Regions from separate parts of the Ferribacterium limneticum genome, predicted to be linked through region 2. Evidence: predicted binding sites of a transcription regulator. Region 2 holds the regulator's gene; the other holds the start of a gene.
The links. Region 2 encodes FNR, which switches genes on or off when oxygen is low (the NO sensors DNR and NnrR bind a similar motif). Its sites were predicted from a motif close to TTGANCTAGNTCAA; they were not measured.
Positions count from the first base shown of each region.

Region 1: KI617_RS20070 (tetrathionate reductase family octaheme c-type cytochrome) is a predicted target of FNR. The motif match lies at 2,108-2,121, and genes of this name have one in related genera.

Region 1 is NZ_CP075191.1:4,169,779-4,174,731, reverse strand. It holds gene KI617_RS20075 (cytochrome b/b6 domain-containing protein) at 1-383, opposite strand, end outside; gene KI617_RS20070 (tetrathionate reductase family octaheme c-type cytochrome) at 380-2,005, opposite strand; gene KI617_RS20065 (B12-binding domain-containing radical SAM protein) at 2,328-3,962, shown strand; gene KI617_RS20060 (TIGR01458 family HAD-type hydrolase) at 3,998-4,765, shown strand; gene KI617_RS20055 (ATP-binding cassette domain-containing protein) at 4,772-4,953, opposite strand, start outside.
Region 2 is NZ_CP075191.1:2,900,142-2,905,094, forward strand. It holds gene hemN (oxygen-independent coproporphyrinogen III oxidase) at 1-1,152, opposite strand, end outside; gene fnr (fumarate/nitrate reduction transcriptional regulator Fnr) at 1,238-1,981, shown strand; gene KI617_RS13940 (DUF302 domain-containing protein) at 1,986-2,378, opposite strand; gene KI617_RS13945 (porin) at 2,557-3,717, opposite strand; gene KI617_RS13950 (IS1595 family transposase) at 4,138-4,953, shown strand, end outside.

The DNA of each region.
Region 1 (4,953 bases), 1.3 Mb from region 2:
AGCGGCGAAATGAAGGCGAGCAGGGCCAGGTAGGCCAGACGCTGCAGCGGGTTGTGCTTCTGGACCACTGTCTTCCTGAACGGGTGCGGCGAGTTGGTGAAGATGCCGACCGTGTAGTACTTGATCATCGCGCCGACATTCTTCAGCGAGGGCAGGTATTGCCGCCACTCACCGGTGGTGAATTGCCAGAAGATGGTAAAGGCCCACAGCGTGATCAGGGTCCAGGCGGCCAGGGTGTGCAACTGCACGGCTTTCTTGAAGCCAAGCAACAGGTAGCTGCCGTGCACCTCGAAGCCGGTGATCATCATGGTGATGATCAGCAGGGCTTGCGACCAGTGCCAGAAACGCTCGTAACGCTTATAGATGTAGATGCGATTGCTCATTTCGAATTCTCCTTGCGACGGGTCACGATGCGGACCACGCCATGCAACACGCCGCCACCAATGGCGCCAACGATCATCAGGCCGCCGAGCAGGTCAAGCCAGCCCTTGCTATCTCGTCCGGGCATGTAGATACCGGTGATGGCGTGCAGACGCCCATCATCGGAACGGGTGTGGCATTCCTGGCACGGTACGGCCTTCTCTTTGGGGGCGACCATGTGGGTGATCGGCCACATGCCGCGCGTCTCGATGAAGTCGTACTTGCCCGAGAAGGTCTTGCCGACCGAGGCCATGCCGGCGGTCAGTGCCTTGTTCCAGTCCAGATTGGTCCAGTAGGCGCTGTCGTCTGCACCGGCCAGGTGGTTGATGGTCAGTGTCTTGTTCTCAACGTCGTACGGCTGCTTGCCCTTGAAAATCTTGACCGGCCAGATCATCGACTTGCCGTCATCCGGGCTGCCTTCGAACTTGTTGATGTAGATCGGCTCGTTGGCCTTTTCGATCTTGTCGTCGGCCAGCGTGTACTTCACCTTGCCGTTGAACCAGACATATTCCGGCTTGACGTTCTCGCCATAGACGAAGTTGCCCTTGCTGCCGATATAGACGGTGTGGCCTTCCTCGTTCTTGACGACCAGCGGCTTGCCATCCTTGTCGCGCTTGCCGGCTGTAGACCAGTCCCATTCCATCTTGGTCGGTACGTCGCCACGGGCGAAGGCCGGGATATGGCAGGTCTGGCAGGCAATTTTGCTGGTGTGGGTGTTCAGCTTGGCTTCCTTCTTGTGCGGCGCCTGGCCGTGGCAGGACTGGCACGTTGCAGGATTGCCCTGGTCGTGCTTGCCGCGCATGTCGGCGCCGCTCTTGTCCATCGCCGTCGGGGCATAGCGGCTACCCGGAACCTGGTGGCCCTCCGTCTTGTGGCAGGTGGCACAGGTAAAGTTCTCGCCTTCCGCCGACATATGGACATCGAGTTCCTTGTCTGCATTGTCGAGCGAGCTGTCGAGGTCACCGTGCTTGACGCCGTCGCCGCCGCCGCCGTTGTAGTGGCAGCCACCGCAGGTCTGACGTCGGGTCTTGCCAATTTTCTGCGAGATTTCGCTGAGGTTGATGCCCTTGACGATCTTGCCTGAGCCGGGCGGGAATTCGGTGTCCTTGGTGACCGGGCTGCCAAAGAAGCCGGATGGCTTCTTGTACTTGCCGGTCTGGTCATGACAGACCAGGCAGTCGACATTGCTTTCCGAGGTGGTGTCGAAATTCTGGTTCTCGGTGCCGTAGCCGATGTGGCAGGTGGCACAGAAGCCATAGTTGGAAGCGGTCGACGTGCAGAAGTTGTTGATTACGTGCTTCTTGCCGAGCAGCTGATTGGTTTCCGGATTGCGGTATTCCCACGTCCAGTGCTTGGTCAGGTGAATCTGCTTGGCTGCCTCGGTGTGGCAGGAAAGACAGACCTTGGTCACCTCCGGGCCGGAGTTGAAGGTTTGCTGCAGTTCCTTGAATTTGCTGTGGTCGGCAGTCGACTTCAGCAGTTTCTGATTTGGCTTTGGCTTCTCCGGCGCGTCGTTCGCCATGCCCGGGGTCACGAAAGCCAAGGCGGCAATCACGACCAGTACTTGCTTGATCAATTTCATCATCTTTCCCCCTACCCCTTGTAAAGAGCCCTTGGCCCCGGATCGAATTCGCACGCAGGCGATACGATCCTGCAACATATATTAGCGAATCGTAACTTACGAATATTGACGGAAATCAACATTCGCAAACTCTTATTAGCTAGTACTTAAGTTAGGGGTGGTGCAACGGATTGGCTAATCAGCAACAACGAGGAGGTGCTGGTTTTGCCGCATTCGACCAAGACACGGCCGTTTTCGGCGATGTCTCCCCGGGCGCTGCGCAGGAAAGTATCGATGGCCAGCACTTCGGTCTGTTGAGCACAAATTGTGGCAACAGGCGGCACTCATGATTCTGGCCTGCTGTCAAAATGGCGAAATGCTGCCATTGCCACCCACCGTCATCCTCTGCACCCTCAACGCCAAATACATCCATGCCTCGCTTGGCCTGCGCTATCTGCTGGCCAACATGGGACGGCACGGCGGGGGCGACCTGCGGGCACGCACCGTGCTGCGCGAATTCACCATCGCCCGGCCGGTGCAGGAAGTTGTCGATGCGCTGCTCGCCGAACTCGGTGAGCCGGTCGATGGCGTGCCGCAAATCATCGGCTTCGGTGTCTATATCTGGAATGTCGTGCCGAGTACCGAGGTCGTCCGTCGGCTCAAGCAGGCTCGCCCGACCCTGAAGATTGTCCTCGGCGGGCCGGAAGTCAGCTACGAATGGGAGGATCAGGAAATCGTCCGCCTGGCCGACCATCTGATCACCGGCTGGGGCGACGTCAGTTTCCCCAAACTCTGCCGCGCCCTGCGCTACGGGCCGCAGCCCTTGATGAAAGTGATCCCCGGCGAGCAAGCAGCGCTGGAAGAAATCGACCTGCCCTACGGCGAATTCAGTGTCGACGATCTGGCGCACCGCCTGCTCTACGTCGAAGCCTCGCGCGGCTGCCCGTTCAAGTGCGAGTTCTGCCTCAGCTCGCTCGACAAGACTGCCTGGGCCTTCGAGCCGGCGCGTTTTCTTGCCGCGCTGGAAACGCTCTACTTGCGTGGGGCGCGCAATTTCAAGTTCGTCGACCGCACCTTCAACCTGAAAATCGATAGCTCGCTGACCATCCTGCAGTTCTTTCTTGACCGCCTGACGCCCGATCTATTCCTGCATTTCGAGGTGATCCCGGATCACCTGCCGGAACGCCTGAAGGAGATGATTGCCCGCTTCCCGCCCGGCGTGCTGCAGTTCGAGGTCGGCATCCAGACCTTCAATCCCGAAGTTCAGCAGGCCATCTCGCGTCGGCAGGAAAACGCCAAGACCTGCGAAAACCTCGCCTGGCTGGTCAATCACAGTCATGCTCACCTGCATACCGACCTGATTTTTGGTTTGCCCGGCGAAACGCTGAGCAGCTTTTCCGATGGTTTTGACCGTCTCTACGCCCTGCGTCCGCATGAAATCCAGCTGGGTGTCCTGAAGCGCCTGCGCGGCACGCCAATCGCCCGGCACAGCGCTGCCTACGGCATGAGCTACGACACCGAACCACCCTACACCGTCCAGCAAACTGCGGCTGTCGATGCGCTCACCGTGCAGCGTTTCACCCGCCTCGCCCGCTACTGGGACCTGCTGGCCAATTCCGGCCGCTTCAAGGCCAGCCTGGCGGTACTCCTCGACGGCCCGTCGCCGTTCACCGCCTTTCTCGCCTTTTCCGACTGGCTGTGGCAAACAAGCAGCCAGACCAGCCGCCTGACCCCGGAAAAACTGGTCGACCACCTGTTTGACTACCTGACCACTGTCATCGGCCATGAAAAGGAAAGCATCCGGCTAACCCTGCTCGCCGACTATCAAGCCAGCGGCGCCCGGGCCAACCCCACCTGCCTGCAAGGCTTGCTGAAAGACCGGGAGAAACCAATGCCGCGTGCGGCAAGGACGCTGCTGGAGCGGCAGGCCAGACACCTTGCCGATCATTCCATCACCTTAAACTTTGAGCAGAATCCGTAATCGAACAGTGGTCATGGTTTGCGGAAGGAGTGGATATGGCGCCGATTTTTTCAACAAAGGCGGTCCTCATCGACCTGGCCGGCGTACTGCATACCGGGGATGAAGCCTTGCCGGGGGCGGTTCGGGCCTTGGACCGCCTGCGGGCGTCAGGGCTGCTCCTGCGTTTCCTGACCAATACGACGCGGACACCCAGCACAATCCTGTTCGCCAAATTACAGCGCATGGGCTTCACGCTAGCCGCCAGCGAAATCCAGACGGCTGCCCTGGCGGCCCGAACGCTGGTGCGTAGCCGGGATCTGCGCCCGCTGTGGCTGGTCCATCCCGATATCGCCGGGGAAATGGGTGAAAGCGCCGCTGATCCGGACATCGTGGTGCTGGGCGACATGGGAACGCACACCACCTACCCGATCCTGAACCAAGCCTTCCGGCTCTTGATGCAGGGTCTGCCGCTGATGGCCATGGCGCGCAATCGCTATTTCATGGAGGCGGATGGCCTGTCTCTGGATATGGGGGCATTCGTCGCCGGGCTGGAATATTCGGCCGGAATCAAGGCCGAAATCACCGGCAAGCCAGCCCCCTCTTTCTTCAACGCGGCGCTGGCTGAACTGGGTGTTCGCCCGGATGAGGCTGTGCTGATCGGTGACGATCTGGCCGACGACATCGGCGGTGCTCAGGCAGCAGGCATCCCCGGCATTCTGGTAAGAACCGGGAAATATCGGGCTGGCGACGATGCTCATCCCGATATTCGTCCGGCTGCTGTTGATGATGACTTTGCGGCCGTGGTCGGCCGTCTGATCGGCTGAACGACCTCAGTCGCGCAATTCCCGCCCGGTCAGCTTGATGAAGACATCCTCGAGGTTGGAGGCGCGGTGCACGTAGCGCAGGCCTTCGGCGTCAGCTAGCCTGGCCAGCAGTTCGCGCGGTTCGCGGCAGTAGAAAAAGGCGGTTTCACCGCTGGTTTCGACGCGCTCGGCCAGATTTTTGTGGCTTT
Region 2 (4,953 bases):
GATGATCGAGCGACGCAGGATATCGTCAGCGGTCAGTTCGATGCCACGGAAGACCGGTAAGGCACCGGTATCGAGGCGATCGTAGTACTCGTCCGCAGTCTTGACGTTCTGGTAGTAGGTCGGCCCGACCTTGCTGATCGACGAGATGCCAAAAGACAGCATGTCGCAGTCGGCGTAGGTCGAATAGCCCTGGAAATTGCGGTGCAGGCGGCCTTGACGCTGGGCGACAGCCAGTTCGTCATCCGGCTTGGCAAAGTGGTCCATACCGATGAAGACATAGCCTGCATCGGTCAGCTTCTTGATCGCCAGCGCCAGAATCTGCAGCTTGGTATCGGCTGACGGCAGATCACCATCGTTGATCCGGCGTTGCGGCTTGAACATGCTGGGCATGTGTGCATAGTTGTAGATCGACAGGCGATCGGGATCCATCGCCAGCACGCGCTCCAGCGTCCGGTTGAACCCCATTACCGTCTGGTGCGGCAGACCGTAGATCAGGTCGACAGAAACCGACTTGAAGCCGTTGGCCCGTGCATCACGGATGACACTGTAGGTCTCTTCCTCGCTTTGAACCCGATTGACGGCAACTTGTACCTTTTCGTCGAAATCCTGCACCCCGACGCTCATGCGGTTGAAACCGAGTTCGCCCAGCAAGGCGACTGTGGCCGTATCCACCTTGCGCGGGTCGACTTCGATCGAATATTCGCCGCCATCAAGCAACTTGAAGTGCTTGCGGGTTTCGCCCATCAACTGGCGCATCTCGCTGTGCGACAGGAAGGTCGGCGTACCGCCGCCCCAATGCAACTGGATGACCTCGTGCTCACCGTCGCGGCCTTCCAGTGCCGCTGCCTGAATATCCAGCTCCTTGGCCAGATATTTCAGATATTTGGCGCTGCGCCCGTGATCCTTGGTAATGATCTTGTTACAGGCGCAGTAGTAGCAAATAGTGTTACAGAACGGGATGTGGAAGTATAATGAAAGAGGTCGACTGATCCCGCCGATGTTGCGCTTGCCAAGCCAGAGTTTGGCTGCATCGGAGTCGAAAGCCTCGACAAAGCGGTCGGCCGTCGGATAGGACGTATACCGGGGGCCGTTGACGTCAAAGCGGCGAATGATCTGCGGATCGAAGACGAGGTTTTCAGTTGCGAAATTCATTAGGCAAGCCATCAAAAGTTGATCGGATTATGTTCGGATGGCATGGTTTTGCGGTTGACTTGGATCAAGCTAACGCAGGTTGCCAATGGCACATACACGCCCATTAAATCAGGAAATATCGCTGTCCGTCATCAAGACGGCCTGCTCAAATTGCAATCTGCGCGAACTGTGCCTGCCCTTTGGCCTCAGCACGGAGGAACTTGAGCGCCTCGACGACCTGGTTTCCACCCGTCGTCGCATCAAGCGCGGCGATCACCTGTACCGCGCCGGTGAAGGTTTTGATGCAATTTACGCTATCCGCAGCGGTTTCTTCAAGACTGATGTGCTGCTTGAAGATGGCCGTGACCAGGTCACCGGTTTCCAGATGGCCGGCGAACTGCTCGGGCTGGATGGTATCAGTACCGAACACCATACCTGCAATGCCATCGCGCTCGAAGACAGCGAGATCTGCGCCATACCGTTCTCCCGCCTGGAAGGTTTGTCGCGTGAAATCCACACGCTGCAACACCATTTCCACAAGGTGATGAGCCGGGAAATCGTTCGCGACCATGGTGTGATGATGCTGCTCGGCACCATGCGCGCCGAAGAGCGGCTGGCTGCCTTCCTGCTCAACCTGTCGCAACGCTTCACCGCCCGCGGCTTCTCGCACGCCGAGTTCTACCTGCGCATGACGCGCGAGGAAATCGGCAGCTATCTCGGCCTGAAGCTGGAAACAGTGTCTCGTGCTTTTTCCAAGTTCCAGGAAGAAGGCTATATTGCCGTCCAGCAGAAGCACATCCGGATTCTCAACGTTAATGGCCTGAAGGCCTTGATGAATCACCGAAGCTGACGCCTTACCAGCGCAGCTTCGCCAGTTCTCCGGCTCGTTCGACCAACTTGAAAAGCAAAGCCTGGGCTTTAGCTCGGGCTGGTGTCGCGCTCCCCGGGGAACGGTAGACCATCACCACCCGCTCGGGCTCGGCAGCCGTCACGTAGATAGCGATCGACAACGGACAAAGGGCAATCTGGGCCGGATCTTCGGTCACCATCCGCCAAGCTAGGGCAGCACTGCAAAACTGAAAGATTTCGGCTTTAAGGAATGGCGTTGCCGCCCCCTCGCCCCCGGTGCGCTGCAACATCTGGTTGAACGGCAGCACGGCCCCGACCACCAAACCCTCAGCCTCGATAACCTCGATCAGCGCGTCGCGCGCCGTCGGGTAGTCACTGCCAGGGATGGCGTAGGTCAAGACGTCATCCGTCGCCCAGGCCTGTGGCGCCAGGAGTATCCAGAGACTCAGGAGGCAAGCGAAAAAACGGGGCATCCTTGAGGACGCCCCGAACAGATGCAAGAAGGACATCTGACGCAAGACTTGCTCCCGGCTGCGAAGTTATCTGAATCGAAGCTTCGAAATCCGGCCAGAAAACTTAAAAAGCATGCTTGATACCCATGGCAAAGCCATTGACGCCGGTACCGGAGAGCCCGGCCGAATTACCCATCGGGTTGATGGTGAAAGAGGCGTTACGATCGTTCTTGATATGGGCGTAGTCGGCATACAGCTCGGTCCGCTTGGACAGAGCGTAGCGACCACCGATTGCCCACTTGCTGGCATCGGCATCGCTCAGGGTCTTGTCCTTGACCTGGCCGTAGCTGACCAGCATTTTGGCCTTGCCGAACGGTACGGTAGCGCCGAGGAACCAGTTGCGGCGATCATATTCCTGGCCAGCCGCCAGTCCACCCAGATTCTGCAAACCGGCAGTGGTGGCGTCGAGATCGATATTGCCGCCAATCAGCGAGTTCTGCTGGCCCTTGATCACGTCGTAAACACCACCGATCTTGACGAAGCCAAAATCGTAGGAAACGCCACCGGTAGCCACATACAGACGGCTATCCGACAGACCTGCCGCCTTGGTGGTTTCGTAGTCCAGATCGACGCTCAAGGGGCCATTGGCGTAGATCAGGTTGACAGAGAACAGGCGGTCATCGGCGTTACTGCTGCCAGTGATGGCGCTGACACCGTTAGTATGAACGCCTTGCAGGCTGCCTTCGTTACCCTGGGTATTGGTGGCCGTCGCCAGAATCAGCGTAAAGCCGTTCCAGGCCGGTGAGATGTAGGCGATGGCGTTGGCCGCACGGTCGTACTGGGTGGTCATCGAGGCGAAGTTGCCGACCGAGTAGTTGGTGAACGGGTTGTACTTGCCATAAATACCGTAGCGCAGGCCGTCGAGATAACCGGCAACGACGGTACCGAAACCACCGGTCAGGCCAACGTAAGAGTGCCCCGCCTGGTTCAGGCCACCGCCAGTGTCGGGATTGAAACGATACTGAATATCGAACAGCGCCTTGAGGCCATTTCCGAGATCTTCGACACCTTTGAAGCCGAGGTGGCTGAAAGAGGCGGCTTGGCCGATGAAATTGCGAGCCTGGTTGGTCGTGCCCACGTTGCCGCTGGCCGGCACAGCACCGTTGCTGCCGCTGGTAGTCATCCAGCCCATGTCGATGTTGCCGTAGATGGTCACGTTGGATTGGGCAAAGGCAGCGCCGGAGGTGGCGGCGGCGATAGCCAGGGCGATAATTTTCTTCTGCATGAATAGTCTCCAGATATTTATACCGAAATACGCCCAACCCCCTCGGGCACGGCGACTTCCCCCCAAGCACCGCAAGCGGCGGCAGCAAGGATGCACCTTCATTGCGAAGCTCATGCCAGGATGAGGAAACACATCACCAATCAGATTAACCAATTGATAGCAATAGGTTTTACAGATAATCGACCGAAACACCCAAAAAGAATTCTGAACAACCGCATGCTCATTATTTGGACAGCAGGTGATTTACTGCCCCAAAAAACAACACCCAAAACGGTGGACAAAAAAAGCCCGGCACGCGGCCGGGCAAGTTGAGACACGAGGCAATTCAGAACCTGATTAGCAACAATCGTCAGCCAGTCTCACTTGGTGAGACTGAGCACCCGTAGAGTGATTGCCATCGGACAACGAGAGGTGGCGATCATGGCGATGAACAGAATCCAATTTCAACCGGGGTTGTCGATGCCGGAATTTCTCAAAGACTACGGTACCGAGGCGCAATGCGAACAAGCGCTCGAAGCGGTACGCTGGCCTGAAGGATTTCGCTGCCCGCGCTGCGCAGCTACGGGGCACTATGTACTGCGGGATGGTACGCGCAAGGTCTTTCAGTGCAGCGCCTGCCGTCATCAGGCGTCACTGATTGCCGGAACGGTGTTTCAGGGCACCAAGCTGCCCCTGAGCACTTGGTTCCTGGCGATCTACCTGATCAGCCAAGCCAAGACCGGCCTGTCGGCGCTGGCCTTGAGGCGCCAACTGGGCGTCAGTTACCCCACGGCCTGGCTGATTCACCACAAACTGATGCAGGCCATGGGCGACCGGGAGGCGCGCTATGCGCTGGAAGGCAAAGTCCAGGTCGATGATGCCTATCTGGGTGGCGAGCGCACGGGTGGCAAGGTCGGGCGGGGCTCCGAAAACAAGGTCGCCTTTGTCGCTGCCGTCTCCCTGACGGATGAGGGCCGCCCGCTGCGGGTGCGACTCACCCCGGTGCCGGGTTTTACTCTAAAGGCAGTGGCCGCCTGGGCCAAGGAGCACCTGGCCTCGGGAAGTACGGTGCTCTCCGATGGCTTGGCCTGCTTTGCTGCGGTTGCCGAGGCCGGCTGCACGCATCGCCCGACAGTCATGGCTGGACGTAAGCCGAGGGAGGTTCCCGCATTCAAGTGGGTCAACACCGTGCTCGGCAATCTCAAGACTAGCTTATCGGGTTGCTACCATGCCTTCGACTTCCAAAAGTACGCGGCG